Regions from separate parts of the Parabacteroides sp. HGS0025 genome, predicted to be linked through region 1. Evidence: riboswitches for the same ligand, from Rfam matches in the RefSeq annotation. Region 1 holds a riboswitch; each other region holds the start of a gene.
What was found. Region 1 has a riboswitch for thiamine pyrophosphate ahead of HMPREF1212_RS01405 (TonB-dependent receptor). Riboswitches for the same ligand answer to the same signal wherever they lie in the genome.
Positions count from the first base shown of each region.

Region 2: it holds a riboswitch for thiamine pyrophosphate, as region 1 does, so the genes downstream of both, thiD (bifunctional hydroxymethylpyrimidine kinase/phosphomethylpyrimidine kinase) here and HMPREF1212_RS01405 (TonB-dependent receptor) in region 1, are expected to answer to the same signal.
Region 3: it holds a riboswitch for thiamine pyrophosphate, as region 1 does, so the genes downstream of both, HMPREF1212_RS13260 (sulfide-dependent adenosine diphosphate thiazole synthase) here and HMPREF1212_RS01405 (TonB-dependent receptor) in region 1, are expected to answer to the same signal.

Region 1 is NZ_KQ033902.1:417,359-424,310, reverse strand. It holds gene HMPREF1212_RS01425 (CvpA family protein) at 1-404, opposite strand, end outside; gene infB (translation initiation factor IF-2) at 407-3,457, opposite strand; gene nusA (transcription termination factor NusA) at 3,481-4,746, opposite strand; gene rimP (ribosome assembly cofactor RimP) at 4,756-5,223, opposite strand; TPP riboswitch at 5,410-5,526, shown strand; gene HMPREF1212_RS01405 (TonB-dependent receptor) at 5,589-6,952, shown strand, end outside.
Region 2 is NZ_KQ033902.1:2,837,579-2,844,530, forward strand. It holds gene HMPREF1212_RS11110 (DUF5686 and carboxypeptidase-like regulatory domain-containing protein) at 1-828, opposite strand, end outside; gene HMPREF1212_RS11115 (AAA family ATPase) at 961-1,509, opposite strand; TPP riboswitch at 1,681-1,777, shown strand; gene thiD (bifunctional hydroxymethylpyrimidine kinase/phosphomethylpyrimidine kinase) at 1,800-2,648, shown strand; gene HMPREF1212_RS11125 (thiamine phosphate synthase) at 2,645-3,241, shown strand; gene HMPREF1212_RS11130 (thiamine phosphate synthase) at 3,232-3,936, shown strand; gene thiC (phosphomethylpyrimidine synthase ThiC) at 3,948-5,654, shown strand; gene HMPREF1212_RS11140 (patatin-like phospholipase family protein) at 5,662-6,516, opposite strand; gene HMPREF1212_RS11145 (2-hydroxyacid dehydrogenase) at 6,605-6,952, opposite strand, start outside.
Region 3 is NZ_KQ033902.1:3,348,764-3,355,715, reverse strand. It holds gene HMPREF1212_RS13280 (MATE family efflux transporter) at 1-43, shown strand, start outside; gene HMPREF1212_RS13275 (nucleotidyltransferase family protein) at 110-403, shown strand; gene HMPREF1212_RS13270 (HepT-like ribonuclease domain-containing protein) at 396-791, shown strand; gene HMPREF1212_RS13265 (cytidylate kinase-like family protein) at 796-1,437, shown strand; TPP riboswitch at 1,456-1,551, shown strand; gene HMPREF1212_RS13260 (sulfide-dependent adenosine diphosphate thiazole synthase) at 1,612-2,382, shown strand; partial or broken gene HMPREF1212_RS13255 (hypothetical protein) at 2,484-3,446, opposite strand; gene HMPREF1212_RS26690 (DUF6769 family protein) at 3,976-4,371, shown strand; gene HMPREF1212_RS13250 (efflux RND transporter periplasmic adaptor subunit) at 4,466-5,692, shown strand; gene HMPREF1212_RS13245 (efflux RND transporter permease subunit) at 5,708-6,952, shown strand, end outside.

The DNA.
Region 1 (6,952 bases):
TCCCGCGGGATCAGCACCGAACCACGGTCGATACCTTCGAGTATATTCAGCAACAGACTGACAAAAACGATCATCAGCCCCAGACCCAGAAAACCGCCGGCCAGATGGTTTAATACACTGAGCGGTGTAACCCCGACCACCCTGTGTACGATCTCCCCCGCCAGCAATACGACTCCCAGGATCAGGATAAATCCGGCCACATAACTGAGTACCGTTACTCCCTCGGCCGGAAACCAACCCAGGGCGACAATATATCCCCTCAACCAGGCAGCCGCCTTGGCACAGAAAAAAATGGCAACAAGGAGGGCTATAAGCGAAACAACCTGTTTGATCATTCCATCAAACAGGCCTTTCGCAAATCCAATTCCTGCCAGACATAGCAATGTAATGTCTAACCAGTTCATGGTTATAGAGTTTTCTTAACTTCTGTTTCTTCGTAAGATTCGATCACGTCGCCCACCTGAATATCATTAAAGTTATTGATGTTCAAACCGCAATCCAAACCGGCTACCACTTCCTTCACGTCATCCTTGAAACGTTTCAGTGAACCGAGCTCTCCGGCATATATTACGATACCGTCACGGATCAGGCGGATCTTGTTCGTACGTTTGATCTTACCTTCCTTAACCACACAACCGGCAACCGTACCGACCTTTGTGATCTTGAATACCTGGGTAACATCCACGTAAGCGGTAATCTCCTCCCGGATTTCCGGCGACAACATACCTTCCATTGCACTCTTCACCTCTTCGATCGCATCGTAGATGATTGAGTACAGACGGATTTCAACACCATCTTTTTCCGCATTACGGCGAGCCTGTACAGACGGGCGAACCTGGAAACCGATGATGATGGCATTCGAAGCAGCCGCCAATACAACATCCGATTCGGAGATCTGACCGACAGCCTTATGAATAACGTTCACCTGGATCTCTTCGGTAGACAAACGGATCAGCGAGTCGGACAGGGCTTCTACGGAACCGTCCACGTCACCCTTCACGATCACGTTCAGTTCCTGGAAGTTACCAACCGCAATACGACGGCCTATATCATCCAGTGTCAGCATCTTCTGGGTACGGATACCCAATTCACGCTGTAACTGTTCACGACGGGTAGCGATTTCACGTGCTTCCTGCTCGGTTTCCAATACATTAAATGTATCACCGGCCTGAGGAGCACCGTTCAGACCCAGGATCAATACCGGTTCTGACGGACCGGCCTGTTCCACACGCAAGTTACGTTCGTTGAACATAGCCTTGATACGTCCGTGGTGTGTTCCGGCCAATACGATATCGCCCATCTTCAGCGTACCGTTCTCAACCAATACGGTCGATACATAACCACGTCCTTTATCCAACGACGATTCGATGATCGAACCGACGGCACGTTTCTTCGGATTAGCTTTCAGATCCAGCAGGTCTGCTTCCAGCAATACTTTTTCAAGCAGCTCTTCCACACCCATGCCTTTCTTGGCAGAGATTTCCTGGCTCTGATACTTACCACCCCAGTCTTCAACCAGATAGTTCATATTTGCCAGTTCCTCTTTGATCTTCTCCGGATTAGCGTGAGGCTTATCCACTTTATTGATAGCAAACACGATAGGAACACCGGCAGCAGAAGCATGGTTGATCGCTTCGATGGTCTGCGGCATCACGGCATCGTCGGCTGCTACAATGATGATAGCAATATCGGTCACCTTCGCACCACGGGCACGCATGGCGGTAAACGCTTCGTGACCTGGAGTATCCAGGAAGGTGATACGGCGTCCGCTGGACAGTTTCACATTGTAAGCACCGATGTGCTGTGTGATACCTCCGGCTTCACCGGCAATAACGTTTGCTTTACGGATATTATCCAGCAAAGAAGTTTTACCGTGGTCGACGTGTCCCATCACTGTTACGATAGGCGGACGTGCTACCCAGTCTTCTTCGTTATCGTCTTCTTCGTCGGCATTGATGGCTTCCACCACTTCCGCACTGACATATTCTGTTTTGAAACCGAACTCGTCGGCTACGATATTAATTGTTTCAGCATCCAGGCGCTGGTTGATGGAAACCATGATACCGATACTCATACAAGTAGCGATGACCTTCGTTACAGGAACGTCCATCATGTTGGCGAGGTCGTTTGCCGTAACAAACTCGGTCAGCTTCAAGATCTTGCTTTCCATTTCCTCCTGTTCCATCATTTCGTGTTCGCGCTTAACGGCGGCATCACGTTTATCACGACGGTACTTGGCACCCTTGTTATTCTTGTTACCCTTGTTCGTCAAACGAGCCAGGGTTTCTTTGATCTGCTTCTGTACATCTTCCTCGCTTACTTCAGCTTTTACAGGCTTTTTCAGACGTGGCTTGCGGTCGCCCTGATTAGCCGGACGGCTATAGTTCGTACCCGGCGTATTGTTTACATCGACACGATCCTTCTTGATACGGTTACGTTTCTTTTTAGCATCCGCGCTGGCTTCACCCGGTTTAACAGGTGCACCCGGCTTAACAGGAGCTCCGGGCTTCACCGGTGCACCCGGTTTGGCATTCGGATCTTTCGGACCTTTATGGAATCCCGGTTGTCCGGGTCTGTTGTTGTTACTGAACTTGTCGCGCTTGTCGTCACGTTCCTTCCGTCTCTCTTCCTTTGTTTTCTTCTTAGGACGAGTAGACTGGTTCAAGGCGTTCAGGTCAATCTTACCGGTCACCTTGATATTCGACTCGAACTTCGGAGTATTCAACCGGAACAGGCTATCCTCTTCCGATTCAGCCGAAGACTGATTTTCAGCAGTCGTATTACTCACTTCTTCAGAAGAGTTTGTCGTCGTTTCCGGCTTCTTGATAATCTCCGGTTTTTTCTCTTCGATTCTTTCTTTTTCCACAACTATCTCTTTTACTTCTTTTTTCTCCACAGGTTTTTCCACATGAACCGGTTCCTGCTTTTCCTGTTTGGCAGGGGCTTCCACAGGTTTTTCTTCAGGAGCAGGAGAAGGAGCAGAAGCTTTTTCTACAACAGGCTGCGGTTCTACAACAGGCGGCTGCTGTACAACTTTAGGTTGCTGTATGACGGTAGGTTGCGGAGCTGCAACCGGTTCTTCTTTCACTTCAGGAGCTTCCTGATGTTTTTTATGCTGTCCATCCAGGTCGATGTGGCCCTTCGTTACGATTTTGGGCTTGAACTCTTCCGGGATCACTGTTTTAATTTCCGAGGTCTTCTCTTCTTTCACAGAAGTAGCTTCTCTTTCTTTATCTCTTTCTCTGTGAGGACGTTCTACCACACGGGGACGTTCAAAGCCACCATCAGGCAGATCCTTTCCAAACTCTTTTACGAGCAAAGCATACTGTTCATCACTGATCCTCGTGTTGGGGTTCGCATTCTCCTCAACAGGCTGACCTTTCTTGTGTAGAAACTCAACAACCGTGTTGATCCCTACGTTTAATTTTCTTTGTACTTGTATTAATTTTATGGGCATATCTAACTTTGTCGTAATACTTTTTATTCCTGACTTTCATCTTCAAATTCGGCAGATAAGATAGCGAGTACCTCGTCGACTGTTGTCTCTTCAAGGTCGGCACGTTCAATCAATTCCTCACGGTTCATAGCCAGAACGCTCTTCGCCGTGTAGCAACCGATATTTTTGAATGCTTCGATTACCCAGCTGTCTATTTCATCTGTAAATTCATCCAGATAAATGTCTTCCTCATCAGCTCCTTCCACATCACGGAATACATCTATCGTGTATTCAGTCAACATACAGGCCAGTTTAATATTCAAACCGCCTTTACCGATCGCCAATGAAACTTCTTCAGGACGAAGATAAACCTCTGCCTTATGTTCTTCTTCGTTCACTCGTATGGAGGAAATTTTCGCCGGGCTTAATGCACGCTGGATAAACAGCGATACATTGGATGTATAGTTAATTACATCGATATTCTCGTTTCTCAACTCACGGACAATTCCGTGGATACGAGAACCTTTCATTCCTACGCAGGCACCTACCGGGTCGATACGGTCGTCGTACGACTCAACAGCCACTTTTGCCCTTTCTCCCGGGATACGTGCGATAGCCTTGATCGTGATCAGGCCGTCGTTAATTTCAGGAACCTCAAGTTCAAATAAGCGCTGCAGGAACATTTTATCTGTGCGCGACAGAATGATCTTCGGATTATTATTGTAGTTATCCACCTTTTGTACAATCGCACGAACGGTTTCCCCTTTACGGTAGAAATCGGAAGGGATCTGTTCTGTTTTCGGGAGCAGCAACTCATTACCCTCGTCATCCAGCAACAGGATCTCTTTCTTCCACACCTGATACACATCAGCTGCTACAATATTTCCTATTTTGTCTTTATATTTAGCATATAAACTATCCTTCTGCAATTCAAGAATTTTTGAAGCCAGCGTCTGACGCAGGTTCAGGATGGCACGACGTCCGAAACCGGCGAAAAAGACTTCGTCAGTCACTTCTTCACCCACTTCACAGTCGGCATCGATCTTACGGGCCTCGGTCAACGTTAGTTGCAGATTCGGATCTTCCAGTTCGTCATCAGCCACGACAATGCGGTTTCTCCAGATCTCGAAGTCACCTTTTTCAGGGTTGATAATTACGTCATAATTCTCATCCGTACCAAACATTTTAGCGATTACGTTACGGAAGGAATCTTCCAATACGCTGATCATCGTATCCTTATCTATATTTTTCAACTCCTTGAACTCCGCAAGGGTGTCAATCATACTGATTGTTTCCACTTTCTTGGCCATAATCTTTCTTTACTTGAATCTTATTAGGTATTTTGTATATTTTATTTCATCGAATGTATAGGATTGATCTTCCTGAACGGTAACTTTTCGTTTTGATCCTTCGGGTTTTACCTGTTTTTCAACGGTAACTACCACCCCGTTATCATCAGCCGATTTCAATACTCCGGTCAGCTTCACGCCGCTTTTCAGCAACATTTCCACTTCGTTTCCTATATTCTTCACATATTGACGAAGCACTTTGAACGGAGAAGTAACGCCTGCCGATCCGACTTCCAGTTCGAAATCTTCCACCTCACGGTCCAGATGTTCTTCCACATACCGGCTCAATGCTGCACAATCGTCGATGCAAACACCCTCATCATTATCTATCTCAATAATAATAAGGTTTCCCGGTTTAATTACCACGTCAACTAAATAGTTGTCGGAAGAAGCCAATTTCTCTTCAACCAACTGAGTTATTACTCCCTTTTCAATCATAAACATACTGTTAAGAACAAAAGAAGGGGACTACCCGCCCCCTCCTCATCTTCGCTTAATCGCCCGCAAATATACAAATAATCAGCGAGTTTTCAAATAAAATCTATCTTTTTATAAGAAAATGAAGAAAATCATCATCCCGGCCGGTCATTTGGTATCTTCCGGTTTTTTCCGTTCCTTTGTATTCCGAATACAAGGGGGTGCTTGCAGCGTTCTAGATATGGAACGTACCGCAGGCTGAGATGATACCCATATTACCTGATACGGATAATGCCGGCGAAGGGAATTGTAAAACATGGTATACTTCTTCACACAACACACCTCACCTATTCACTTATCAGGTTTTAAACTTTAAGGACAAAAGGATGAAAAGTGTATTGATTATTTGTGCCGGATCTCTGGCCTCATTCGCAGCAGCGGGAAACCGTCCCGAGCCTGTCGATTCTCTCAAAATTTCCCGTGATGTATCTTTAAACGAAGTGGTGGTCACAGCCACCAGGGTAGCCAAAGGTACGCCAGTAGCTTACAGTGAATTATCAAAAAAAGAACTCACCCGGAAGAATGACGGACAGGGTATTCCCTACCTCATTTCCCAGTCACCTTCCGTGATCATGACATCCGATGCCGGAACAGGGATCGGATACTCCGGCTTCCGTATCCGTGGTACGGATGCCAACCGTATCAATATCACCGTCAACGGCGTTCCGGTCAACGACTCCGAATCACATACCGTCTTTTGGGCGAACATGGCCGATTTCGCTTCTTCCGTCGACAACATACAGATACAGCGCGGAGCGGGAACATCCACCAACGGAGCCGCCTCTTTCGGTGCCACCGTCGCCATGCAAACACAGAAACCCGACCTGAAGCCTTATGCAGAATACGCTATTTCTGCGGGTTCGTTCGGAACCGTAAAAAACTCCGTCAAAGCAGGCACAGGACTACTCCATGAACATTTCGTATTCGACGCCCGCTATTCCAATATCCAAAGTGACGGGTATATCGACCGGGCAACGGCCAACATGCACTCCTACTTTGGCTCCGCAGCTTATTACGGAGATAACACGTTGATCCGTTTCCAGACTTTCGGCAACGTGGAAAAAACATACCAGGCATGGACAGGCGTCCCCTCCTATCTGTTGGAAAGCGACCGCACCTATAATCCATGCGGTGAATACACCGAGAACGGCATCACTAAATTCTACAATAACCAAACAGATAATTACTGGCAGCAAAATTATCATCTGATGGCCAGCCAGCGTCTGGGTGATTTATGGAATATGAGCCTGACCCTTCACTATACGCACGGTGAGGGGTATTACGAAGATTATAAGGCCGATGCCAAATTCAAATCCTACAAACTCAACTCTTATATCAACGGAAAGGGAGATACAATAACACGTTCCGATCTCGTTCGCCGTAAATGGCTGGACAACGATTTCTACGGAGCCGTTTACAGTGCCAATTACCGTGCCGAACGCCTCCAGATGAGCTTCGGTTCGGCCGTTAACAAATATACGGGCGATCACTTCGGCCGTGTCATGTGGGTAAAGAACAGCGAAGCACTTCCGGAGCCAGATTTCGAGTACTACTGTAATACCGGTAACAAACTGGATTATAATGCCTATGTAAAGGCAAACTACCGGATACTCCCCTGGCTGAACGGATACCTCGACTTACAATACCGTGGCATCCATTATTCCATTAAGGGTAGCGACGACAAAGCCGG
Region 2 (6,952 bases), 2.4 Mb from region 1:
TGTATCGAGCAGATAATATTTGTAGAAGTTTGGCCCCATCGTAGAGAGCGGACTTACAAAACGTTGCAGGAAGAGAGGTATATCGTTCTTGAAGATATCTACTTCCCGGAATACTTCTCCCAGGAACTGTTGCATACCGTCGCGTGAAAAGATCTCATCCACACCGGCTGCCTTTGCTCCCAGCACGACTCTTTTCTCCACTTTCGGGTCTTTACGGTAAAATACACCTTCTACCTTTTCCTTCTCAGATACCGGAAGGATTGTCTTACCGACATCCAGCGTATCGATATAATCGATAAGGAAGTCGAACTTACCTCCTTTGCCGTTCTCCTTTTTAGGCTTCGGGTGATAATCGTTCATGGCAAATACCATCTTTTCATACTGACTGTAGCTGAAGTAATCATGATTGCGCGGGTTATTACTTTCGCGTTTATCGATCATATTCTTCACGAAAGTAACAGCCGGATTATCTTTCTTGCTGTATTTCTCTTTTGTCGGCCTGATGAATACTTCATTAAGAAGTATACTGGAAGGAGCCAGAGCCACTTTGAAATAGTTCTTCTTCCCGACGGCTACTTTAAACTCTTTTTCTTCGTATCCGAGGTAGGATACGGATAAGGTACGGGCATTAGAAGATGTAGTCAATGTGAATTTACCATCATCATCAGTTGTTGCCCCTATCGTTGTACCTTTAAGTATAACCGAAACATACGGTAACGATTCTCCTGTAATTGAGTCCGTTACAACTCCATTTATTATAGTGTTCTGACCTTTTGAAGCAAAAGCTATTATTACAAATGTCAGAATAAAAACAATCTTTTTCCCCATCACTTTTTATTAACTCTCTCGTTAAGACTCCGCAAAATTATAACAGATTATTCTTTCTTAATGTTCCAAATTGCACCGAATATATTCCAATTGACAACAAATCTCATTAAAAAGACTTTCTGTATAGAATAATTAAAACAATCTTATACTATCAATAACAAAATCTCTTCTTTCCGTTACCGGAACTTTAGGTATTTCTATTAATGTATAACCTGCTTTTTCGTAAACCTCTTTCATTACATAATAAGTATCTATCGCTTCATTAAACAATTGTTTTCGTTCTTTATCCGTACAATATATATCTTCCCAAGGGGGCAGTATAAATACTTGTTTGCTATATCTGTATTTAGCTACTGCTTGTTCTATATTCTCCTTGTCCGGCAACCCGATCAGCGCAGCATAGGCCAACGTATCGGGGATTCCTCTGTCGAAGAATAATATACCATCATTTCCGGCATTAGCCAGATACGAGTCAATGGAACGTTCCAGCATCAATTCAGTATACAATGCCGTATCTTTCCACGGAAGGGCTTCTCCGCCTTGTTGCATCTGCTCTTTTATGATTTCGCGTGCAACCTCTTCTACCGCTTTAAATCCCGACCTTTCGAGTTCTTCAATTAGTGATGTTTTACCTGTGCCTGGTCCACCCGTAATAACATACAAACCTGTTTGTTTCAGCATGATTTGTCTATTTAATTATTATGGCAAATTGGAAACTACAACCCGGAAGAAAAGCAATATTAAACCCGGATTGCATGGACAAATATAAGGGTTTATTTCGTTATGGCTATAAAATCTCTCTTAAATTTAACAATTCACTTTTGTTTTCTCCTACCAATCTTGTTACCTTTGTACACGAAAAGGGGGTGCCATACTGTAAACGGGCTGAGATTATACCCTGTGAACCTGATGCGGGTAATGCCGCCGTAGGAAAGACAGATAAAGGCTTTTCCCTCCTTTTGCGTGTAATAATGAAAACAGATACAATGTATCGCTATCCGGTAGCACTTACAATTGCCGGTTCAGACAGTGGCGGTGGAGCCGGTATACAAGCAGATATTAAAACATTTTCTGCATTAGGGGTTTATGGCGCTTCCGTCATAACATCGGTTACTGCCCAGAACACACAGGGAGTCAGAGGTATTCAGGCCATTTCTCCTGAGATACTGAAAGGACAACTGGATGCTGTCTTTGAAGATATAACGATCGATGCCGTAAAGATCGGCATGTTACATAATAAGACAGCAGCAGAGATTGTAGTAAACACGATAGATACCTATTCCCCTTCCTATATAGTATTAGATCCGGTCATGATCTCGACCAGCGGCAATAAGCTGTTGCAGGATGATGCCATAGACATTATTGTACGCGAACTCTTCAAACGTACTACGTTGGTAACGCCCAATATAGATGAAGCGGAATTCCTTTCAGAGATGAAGATCACTTCAGAAAAAGAGATGGGACAGGCCGCCGATAAATTACTGGCAATGGGATGCCGTGCCATCCTGATGAAAGGCGGTCATCTGAAGGGAGATAAAATGACCGATATCTTATACACGGAAGATAGGCCTCCTCTCCGACTTTCGGCAGAAACGATTGAAACAGCGAACGGTCATGGAACCGGTTGTACATTATCTTCTGCTATCGCGGCTTACCTGGCACTGGGAAACAACTTGCCACAGGCTGTAAAATCAGCTAAGGACTATATTACAAAAGCTATTCTTGCCGGAAAGGATGTGAAAACCGGTCATGGACACGGACCCTTGAACCATTTCTTCTCCCCGGTGCCTTTGATTAAATTAGAAATGAAGGAGCAATGAAACTGATCGTTATAACCACCCCTTATTTCTTTGAAGGCGAAAGCCGGATAATATCCCGGCTCTTCCGGGAAGGAATGGAGAGATTGCATCTACGCAAGCCACAAAGCAATATGGATGAATTGCGTATGCTATTGGATGCAATACCGTCAGAATACCATTCCCGTATCGTCCTGCACGATCATTTCGAACTGGCCATAGAATTCCAACTGGCCGGTATCCATCTGAACAGCAGGAATCATACGAGACCGGAAGGATTTAAAGGAAGCATCAGTCGCTCTTGTCATTCTTTAGAGGAAGTACAGGGAAACAGTGAACTGGATTATGTTTTCCTTAGCCCTGTCTTCCAGAGTATATCAAAAGAAGGTTACGGTAGCGGATTTCCGATGGAGGTTTTACATAAAGCGTCTTCTGATGGTATTATCAATCAAAAAGTGATAGCTCTTGGTGGTATGGACAACACAACTATACCCTTGATAGAACTACTCAACTTCGGAGGTGTTGCAGTGCTCGGAGCCTTATGGGGTGATAATCCTTCAGAAAAAGAAACAGGCTCTATTATTGAACGATACAAACAATTAAATATATGGCGATAGATTTCAAATTACATGAACAGGATAAGAAAGGATGTTTCATCCCCCGCGAAAAAGGTGAACGCCTGATGTTCATTACTCACCGTACGTCCAAATATACAGAGTATGAGGAAGTGAAAATGGTTTTAGACGGAGGGTGTTCGTGGGTTCAGCTTCGTATGAAAGATAATATGAATATCTTCACTGCCCGGGAGATATCACAATTAATCTGTGCCCATGAAACGAAATGTACTTATTGCATCAACGATAATATACAAATTGCATTGCGATGCGGTGCAACTGCTGTTCATCTGGGAAAAGAAGATATTACAGTAGCCGAAGCCTGGAAGAAAGCAGACGAATTGCTTTATCCGGACGAGAATTTTTATATCGGAGCTACGGCCAACACGTTTGAAGACATTAGCCGGGCTATCAAACAAGGAGCTTCCTATATCGGATTGGGCCCGTTCCGCCACACGGAGACAAAAAAGAAACTAAGTCCTGTCCTCGGATTGGAAGGATATCAAAAAATAATACAACAATGTAAGGATGCCGGCTATAATATACCGATATTTGCAATCGGAGGTATTTGCCTGGAAGATGTCGGGGCGCTGATGCAAACCGGTATAACAGGTATCGCTGTCTCCGGAGCAATTATCAATGCGGATGATCCTGTGGAAGAGACACGCCGCTTTATTAACGAAATAAATAAATATTAAAATATACATCAATGGCAAACAAGAAGAACACGATGCGTATAACCTATCCGTCATCGGAGAAAATATATGTACCGGGAGAGATCAATAAGATCAAGGTGGGAATGCGCAAGATCAAATTGCTGGATACGGTTACTGTTGAAGAGAACGGTGAAAAGACCTTTAAGAAAAACAATCCGGTGATTGTTTACGATACGAGTGGCCCTTTTTCCGATCCGAAGATAAATATCGACATAACAGCCGGTATTCCACGTATCCGCGAAGAATGGTGCAGCAAACGCAAGGATATCGAACAGTTAAGCCAACTGTCGTCGGAATATGGCCGTAGCCGTTTGGAAGACAAAAGCTTGGATAAAATACGTTTCCCGAAACATTATCTGCCTTACCGGGCAAAGGAAGGCAAAAATATCACCCAGATGTACTATGCCAAACGCCGTATCATCACCCCGGAAATGGAATATGTAGCTATCCGTGAGAACCAGCAGATCGAAGCATTGGGATTGAAATCATATATCACTCCCGACTTTGTCCGCAAGGAAATTGCAGCCGGCCGTGCTATTATTCCGGCTAACGTTAATCATCCGGAAGCCGAACCGATGATTATCGGGAAAAAGTTTCTGGTAAAGATCAATACCAATATCGGTAACTCCGCTTTGTCGTCAGGTATCAGTGAAGAGATAGAAAAAGCGGTTTGGAGTTGCAAATGGGGGGGTGATACTTTGATGGATCTTTCTACCGGCGATAACATCCATGAAACCCGTGAGTGGATCATCCGTAACTGTCCGGTTCCAATGGGTACTGTTCCTATTTACCAGGCTTTAGAAAAAGTAAATGGGGATGTAGAAGCGCTTAACTGGGAAGTCTATCGCGATACACTGATCGAACAAGCCGAACAGGGAGTCGACTATTTTACGATCCATGCAGGATTATTGAAAAAACATATCGAGCTGACTGCTACCCGTTTATCCGGTATCGTTTCACGCGGAGGTTCGATTATGGCCAAATGGATGCAGATACATGACCAGGAAAACTTCCTGTATACCCACTTTGCCGAGATATGTGATATCTTGAGCCGCTATGACGTGGCAGTATCTATCGGCGACGGTCTTCGTCCCGGTTCTATCTATGATGCAAACGATGCGGCACAATTTGCCGAATTACATGCAATGGGAGACTTGACAAAGATTGCCTGGGAGAAATTCGTTCAGGTTATTATAGAAGGCCCCGGCCATGTTCCCATGAATAAGATCCATGAGAATATGAAAGAACAACAATATGCCTGCCACGGAGCACCTTTCTACACATTAGGCCCGCTCACTACGGATATCGCTCCCGGCTATGACCATATTACCTCTGCAATCGGTGCGGCACAGATTGCCTGGCATGGAACAGCCATGATCTGTTATGTCACGCCTAAAGAACATTTGGGACTGCCTAACAAAGAAGACGTGCGTAACGGAGTTGTCGCCTATAAGATTGCTGCTCATGCTGCCGACCTGGCCAAAGGACATCCCGGAGCCCAGGTTCGTGATAATGCCTTGAGTAAGGCGCGTTTCGACTTCCGTTGGAAAGACCAGTTCAACCTGTCGCTCGACCCGGAACGTGCTTTGCAGTATTATAAAGAAAGTGCTGTTACTGACGGTGAATACTGTACGATGTGTGGCCCAAACTTCTGTGCTATGCGTTTGAGCAAAGACTTACACAAAGAATGTAAGGAATAATGATATATTAGCGGGCGGCCGTAATGGCTGCCCCTACTAAACGCTCTGCCAGCGCATATCCTTCCTCATACAGGGCTTCCAGTTTCTCCGTATTACTTTCCGTGCGTCCTACCTCTATCTTATTTTCCGGACGGATCACGAATACTTTCCCTTCCGCTTCCAGCTGATCGATGTAATCGAGTACTTCATTATATCGCTTGTATCTTACTTTAAGCTGTTCGCGTATAGCCGGATATTGTTTATAGATAAAGCCGGGAAGATAAAAGTCTTTGTCTTTTTTGCGGTATCCTTTATTACGGGTCAGGATAACGACGTTTTTATGGAAACCATCATCAATGGCACGCTGGATAGGTATGGCATCACAAACACCGCCGTCCACCATCGGAATACCGTCCACATACGCCACTGGGCATAATACAGGCAACGAACAGGAAGCGCAACAGATATCTACCAGGCGATTTTTATCTTTCTTTTCTTCAAAATATTCCGCTTTCCCGGTCAGACAGTTACTGGTGACCATCACAAAACGGTCTTTCGACTTGAAATAGGTATCGAAGTCGAGCGGATAATCCTGTTCCGGATAAGTATAGAACAGATATTTCATATCGATATACCCTCTTCCACTCAGGAAATGACGCAAGCCGATATAGTTGTACTTCTTCAACAGATCTATATTGCTGTAACGCGAACGTCCCCGTTGCCGGGAAGCGTACGAAATGCCATTACTGGCTCCTGCCGATACGCCGATCGTATAGGGAAACCAGATATTATGATCCATAAAATAGTCCAATACACCGACCGTGAAGATGGCACGCATCCCCCCGCCTTCCAATACAAGTCCTGTCTGATTATCTACTACCATAATTCATTCATTTAAAAAGCCATTGCTCGGTTCACACCGGACAATGGCCACAAAAATATAATAAATCAGCGATAAAAAAATAGTCTGTTTATAGAATAACTTCGTTCACTAACGGACGATTCAGACGGAAGTCTTCGATATTCTGTAAGGTCGTTTCTGCAATATTTTGCATGGCTTCTTTGGTAAAGAAGGCCTGATGCGAAGTGACGATCACATTATTAAACGACAGCAGGCGTGCCAGTACGTCATCGTCAATAATTTTGTCGGATTTATCCTCGTAGAAATAATCACCTTCCTCTTCGTACACATCCAGTCCGGCTGCCGAAATCTTCTTTTCTTTCAGCCCTTCTATCAGTGCATTGGTATGGATCAGTTGTCCACGACCGGTGTTAATGATCATCACACCGTCTTTCATTTTATCGATCGAACTGTCGTT
Region 3 (6,952 bases), 2.9 Mb from region 1:
TGTACTGGTTAATCAGTTCAGGAAGTTCAAGGAGCATAATTAAGTGGATTATCTGCTTGTAAATAAAAATAAGAAATCCTATCTTTGTCTTGTTACGAAATAGTTCATTATGAAAACAAAGACAGAATATTTGGAACTGCTCCGTTTGTATAAGCAACAAATGGCAGAGCGGTATGGCATTATCCGGCTTGGGATATTCGGTTCTGTGTCTCGTAATGAGCAAAAGGAAGATAGCGATTTGGATGTTTGTGTGGAGATGAAAGAACCGGATGGTTTCATCCTTCTGAATATCAAATACGAACTGGAAGATTTGCTGAAGTGTAAAATAGATATAGTCCGTTTGCGTGATAATATGAATGCTTTACTGAAACGGAATATAGATAGAGACGGAATCTATGTGTAAAGAAGAGATTGCATTATTATTGGAGCAAATAAGAGACTCGCTGGCTGTAGTCATGGAGAGGGCTCTTGTCGTAAAGACTGTGGAAGACTTTACACATTCTGCTGATGGAATGATGCGTCTCGATAGTATTTGTATGCAATTGGTAACTGTAGGTGAAGCGATAAAGAATATAGACAAATATACGAATAAAGAACTTTTCCCCCGATATCCTTCTATTGACTGGAGAAGTGTAATGGGATTACAGGATATAATTGCTCATCAATATTTTAATGTAGATGCAGACATTATCTTCCGTATAGTAAAAGTAAATATACCGGAGTTACTGATTGTAATAGATCATATTATTGCAGATCAAAAGGAAGAATCCTTAAAAGAAAATACTGAATAAGTTTATGGATAACAAAATCATATTGACCATTGGCCGTCAGTTTGGCAGTGGTGGTCGTGAGGTAGGGCAGAAGCTGGCTAAGGCGTTGGGAATCGCTTATTATGATAAGGAACTGATGGCTGTAGCTGCTAAGGAAAGTGGTTTGAGTGAGGAATTTTTCGAAAAGGCGGACGAGCGTGCTTCCAGTGGGTTGTCTTATGCCTTTACGATGGGATATTCGTATATGGGGATGTTCACGCCTTATAATGATATTCTTTCCAACGACGGATTATTCAAGTTCCAGAGTGATGCCATCCGTAAACTGGCTGCCGAGCAATCATGCATACTGGTGGGACGTTGTGCCGATTATATCCTGCGTGATGATCCGGATTGCCTGAGCTTCTTTATCCATAATAATATGGAGAACCGTATCCAGCGTATCCTCGAGTACCAACCCGTAACCGTGGAGCAGGCAAAGGAACTTATGGCGAAAACCGACAAATCACGTGCCGCCTACTATAATTATTATACTAATAAGGAATGGGGAGTAGCCTCGTCCTACAACTTCTCTATCGACGTATCTGTATTGGGTGTAGACGAAACCGTCGAGTTCATGAAAAGTTTTGTTGAACGGAAAATGGAGAAACGGCCGCCGCATTTCGGATAATTTACTATCTTTGCCGCTGACTTATCATAGGGGTGCCTTAATATACAGGCTGAGATTATACCCATAGAACCTGCCCGGGTAATGCCGTGAAGGGAGAATCGGTAGAATTGCTAAATAAAGGAGAGCTTAACCTCTATGTGCTCTCCGATGTTTAAACACTAATTTATTATTGTAATGGAACAAATCGTTTCAACAGGAATTATTGACTCTTATTTTGCGAAACTGAAGAGCAATTTATCAATTGATGTGGCTATTGTAGGCGGTGGCCCTTCTGGTATCGTAGCTGCTTATTACCTGGCAAAAGCCGGTAAGAAAGTTGCTCTTTTCGACCGTAAACTGGCTCCTGGCGGAGGTATGTGGGGCGGAGCCATGATGTTCAATGATATTGTCGTACAGGAAGAAGCGATGCCGATCGTGAAGGAGTTGGGCGTTACTTATCACGATGCAGGTAACGGCACTTATATTATGGACTCGGTTCATACTACTTCGGCTCTGATCTATCAGGCAACAAAGGCCGGTGCAACGATCTTCAACTGCTATTCGGTAGAAGATGTGGTATTCCACAATGATGCCGTTGCAGGTGTTGTTGTAAACTGGGCCCCTGTTATCCGTGAGGGTATGCATGTAGACCCGCTGACTATTATGGCGAAAGCTGTATTGGAAGGTACAGGACACGATTGCGAAGTGGCACGCACAGTTGCCCGTAAGAACGATATCCGTTTGAATACCCCGACAGGCGGTGTGATCGGCGAACGTTCACTGAACGTAGAGCTGGGCGAACAGACCACAGTAGAGAATACAAAGGAAATCTATCCGGGATTATTCGTTTCCGGTATGGCAGCCAACGGCGTAAGCGGTAGTTTCCGTATGGGGCCGATCTTTGGCGGTATGCTGATGAGCGGAAAGAAAGCAGCCGAGCTGATCTGCGAAAAGCTGGATAAATAATACGGAATAACAAGGTATTATAATACAAAAGGACGGTCATCCTGTTTTTGGGATTTCCGTCCTTTTCTGATATAGTAACATAAAAACTTACCTATGTCCTGTTACATGTTCTCTACAATCTCCCGTTGTTTCTTGAAAAACTGTATTCTTTGCATCTCACCGCTTTCGGAGATCATAGTCGAGAACTTCCTGAGCGACTGAACCCATTCCTTCATGCTTTTACACATGTCTTTATCTCTCGATGTGATCGAGTTGATCGAAAATATCCGGATCAGGCTCAGTTGCAGACTGGATGTTTCCACATAGCTGTAAGTCGCTTCGAAGTTGATGTTGGAGATATAGATATGTACATCTTTCCCTGTATCGAACTTTCCTTTGGAGGCTATTGCTTCCAGGTCGTCCAGTAACTGAAGAAGATCTGCCTGCAGGTTGGTCACTTCTTCATCCGTAATAAGGTGGATGCTGGCAAAATATTTAATGTCGTTTACCAGATAGTGAAACATCATACAATCCCAGATATAATTCGTTGTCTGTATGTACTGCGTGGCTTTGACAAAATCTTTTTGTACCTGCTTTAGCTCGTCCGAGAGAGTTTACTCCGAAAAATACTTTACACAGTTCACCTTCTCATTCTGGTACATCCATTTGAATAAGCGGAACTTCGACAAGTTCTCATATTGCAGGTAAAAAGTCTGCGGAATCATATTCGATGCCGTGCTCAGTTCTGAAGTCGGATCGTCGTGCAACGCTTCAAAGACTTCAAGATAGTGGTCAAGAATAGTATAATACGTTTTGATAGGATCTGAATAATGTAAAAGATTCAGGTCGAACATCGCGTTGTTAGTATAACTTATACCCACGATCTGGTCCAGTGAAACTCCCATCTTCTTTGAAATGATAGAAGCTTCGTTGAGTGTGAAAGGAACTTCACCGCGTAATCTGCGATACACGGCTTCTTTTCCTATATAAAGTATATCCATCAGCGTATTCGCCAGGTTTACGCCATCAGGTATTTTATTCTTCATCACCTCAATCAGGTTTGTATTTAATACATCTGTATTCATTACCAAATTCTCCCTTTTAAAAATATATATGTTCATTTATTAAACAATATACGGGACGTAATGTTTCGGAAAACGCAACAAACATGTTTGCGACCACGTGGATGTTGCGAATATCTGACAAGCGGGTGCGGAGATTATACGAATAAGAAATAAGCGGGATGCAAAATACCTTATATCCGAAATAAAACTCCCGTTTTTGCTTAGTAAATTCGCATATCTCAATGAAAGAGAGATAATGATGGTTTGGATGGATAGTTATTATCGCTTAATATTAAACAAAGTGATTGTGAATTGAGATAGCATTAGAATGGATGAACTTTATTTTATTTTAGTCTTAGATTTTTTGTTTATAAATTATTTGACCTAACCAAACATTTGCTTGTATAATCAGAATGAGTAGACCACTAATGCTAATACCATGAACAGCTGCCCAGCTGAGAGGTGACCTCTCGGCCGGGTTTTTTTATGATATATCTTGCATTTGCCATTGAGTTGCAAAATAAACTTCCTATTTTTGCAGCATAAAGTTATGAAAGCGAAAGAAAAGATAGTCCGTTATGTCATGCTGCTGGCAAGTATTGTCATGCTGCTGTCGGTGGTGATACCTCATCATCACCATAGCAACGGGATGCCTTGCTTCAAGTCGCTGACTACCGATACCCACAGTCATAAGAGTGCTTCTTCGCACGATTGCGGGTGCAACGGGCACAATCTGGCACTCTTTACTTCATTGCTTTCCCATGCGAGTGATCTCGATGTCAGTCACTTGCTTTTCCCTTTGCAAGTTTTATTTGATTATATTAACCCTCCTGAACCGGCCTTTTGCGGACATACTTTTGACCGAGGCCGAGCCTTTTATATTGAGTCCCTGCACGATACGTGGATAACGTGTGCAAGTGGCCTGCGAGCCCCCCCTGTGTTGTAATTGCTATGGATCAGAGCGAACCTTATTCGCTTTCCGGTGTTCTATCAAAGCGCCGGACTAATATTTATTTGCATTAATAACACATTATAATACAATGAGAAAGATATATTTATTGTGGGTTTTATGCGCCTACGTACTTGCAGGCTGTAGTGGTGGAGCTACTAAGCAGGAAGAGCATAATCATGATCATGAAGCACACGAACATGAAGAAGGACACGACCACGATCACGAGGGACATGATCATGAACATGAGGGTCACGATCATGGAAAGGAAGCGGCGACTACTGCTGCACATTCCAATGAGATCATTTTCAAAGAAGAACTGGCCAAGGCTGTCGGTTTGCAGACAAAGGTCGTGGAGCCGGCTCCTTTCACGGATGTCATAAAGACAAGCGGAAGCATACTGGCTGCCCAGGGTGACGAAACAACCGTTGTAGCCACTGTGCCCGGTATCGTTACTTTCGGAAACTTATCGTTTGTAGACGGTGCTGCCGTACGTAAAGGGCAGGCCATTCTGAGCCTGGCCTCTAATACGCTTTCGGATGGTAACGTAGCCGCCCGTGCCAAATATGCCTACGAGAATGCGAAGAAGGAGTATGAACGTATGGAGCAGTTGGTAGGCGACAAGATTGTTTCGGCCAAAGACTTCGAGCAGGCTCGTCTGAACTATGAAAATGCAAAGGTGGCCTATGAAGCGGTTGCCGGAAAGCAAACGGCGAACGGTGTATCGGTCGTATCCCCGATGAACGGTTATCTGAAGAACCTGCAGGTGAAGGAAGGGGATTATGTGGCAGTGGGACAGCCATTGGCAACGATCTCGCAGAACAGCCGCCTGGTACTTCGTGCCGAGGTTTCGGAAAAGTATTATCAATATCTTCCGGCTGTTCAGTCCGCCAACTTCCGTACACCTTATGATGATAAGGTCTATAAGCTCTCCGATCTTCACGGGCGCATGCTCTCTTTCGGAAAAGCGTCGGATGCCAATTCATTCTATATCCCTGTGACTTTCGAATTTGATAACAAGGGAGCCGTGATACCCGGTTCGTTTGTGGAGATCTATCTGCTGACTTCTCCGATGGAGGAGGTGCTGAGTGTTCCCGTTTCCGCTTTAATAGAGGAGCAGGGTGTTTACTCCGTGTTTATCCGCCTGGATGAAGAAGGTTACCAAAAGCGGGAGGTGAAACTGGGTGCCAATAACGGTTCGGAAGTACAGATACTCTCCGGATTGAAACCGGGTGAAACGGTGGTTACACAAGGTGCCTATCAGATCAAACTGGCTTCTGCATCCAATGCTATTCCGGCTCATACGCATAATCATTAATGGGAGGAGCCTTATATGCTGAATAAAATTATATATTACTCGCTGCATAACAGGTTGGTAGTCCTGATCTGTGCATTGCTGCTGATGATAGCGGGGACGTATACAGCCTTTCATACGGATGTAGACGTATTCCCGGATTTGAATGCCCCTACCGTAGTTATCATGACAGAAGCTAACGGTATGGCTCCCGAAGAGGTGGAACGCCTGGTTACTTTCCCGGTGGAAACAGCGGTGAACGGTGCGATGGACGTGCGCCGTGTACGTTCTTCCTCTACTACCGGCTTCTCAGTCGTGTGGGTAGAATTCGACTGGGGAACGGATATCTATCGTGCCCGTCAGATCGTATCGGAGAAACTGGCCGTGGTAAGCGAAAGCCTTCCGGAGAATGTAGGGAAGCCGACATTGGGCCCGCAGTCTTCCATCCTCGGTGAAATGATGATTATCGGTCTGACCGCCGACTCTACTTCTTTGCTCGATCTGCGTACGATAGCCGACTGGACGATCCGTCCGCGCCTGCTCTCGACCGGCGGTGTGGCACAGGTAGCCGTGATTGGCGGTGATATTAAAGAATACCAGATCCTGCTCGACCCCGCTCGCATGAAACATTACGGAGTAGGGTTGGATGAAGTTCTGACCGTTTGCCGTAACATGAACCGTAACGCCAATGGTGGCGTACTGTATGAATATGATAACGAATACATTATCCGTGGCGTTCTTTCCACACCCAAAGCGGATGAGCTGGCTAAAGGAGTGATAAAGACAGTAGACGGTTTCCCGGTGCTGTTGGAGAATGTCGCTACGGTCAAGGTTGGAAGCAAAAGCCCGAAACTGGGTACCGCATCCGAACGGGGCAAACACGCCGTCTTGATCACGGTCACCAAGCAGCCGAATACCAGTACGATCGACCTGACGAATAAGCTGGACGGTATTGTGGCCGACCTTCAAAAGAGCTTGCCTTCGGATGTGAAAGTCTCTACCGACATCTTCCGTCAGAGCCGCTTCATCGACAGCTCCATTAATAATGTAAAGAACAGTCTGTTTGAAGGAAGTTTCTTCGTTGTGATCGTATTGTTCCTATTCCTGATGAACATCCGTACCACGGTGATCTCTCTGGTGGCGTTGCCGCTGTCGTTGCTGGTCTCTATCCTGGTGCTGCATTATATGGGGATGACTATTAATACCATGTCGCTGGGAGGTATGGCGATCGCTATCGGTTCGTTGGTGGATGATGCGATTGTGGATGTGGAGAATGTGTACAAG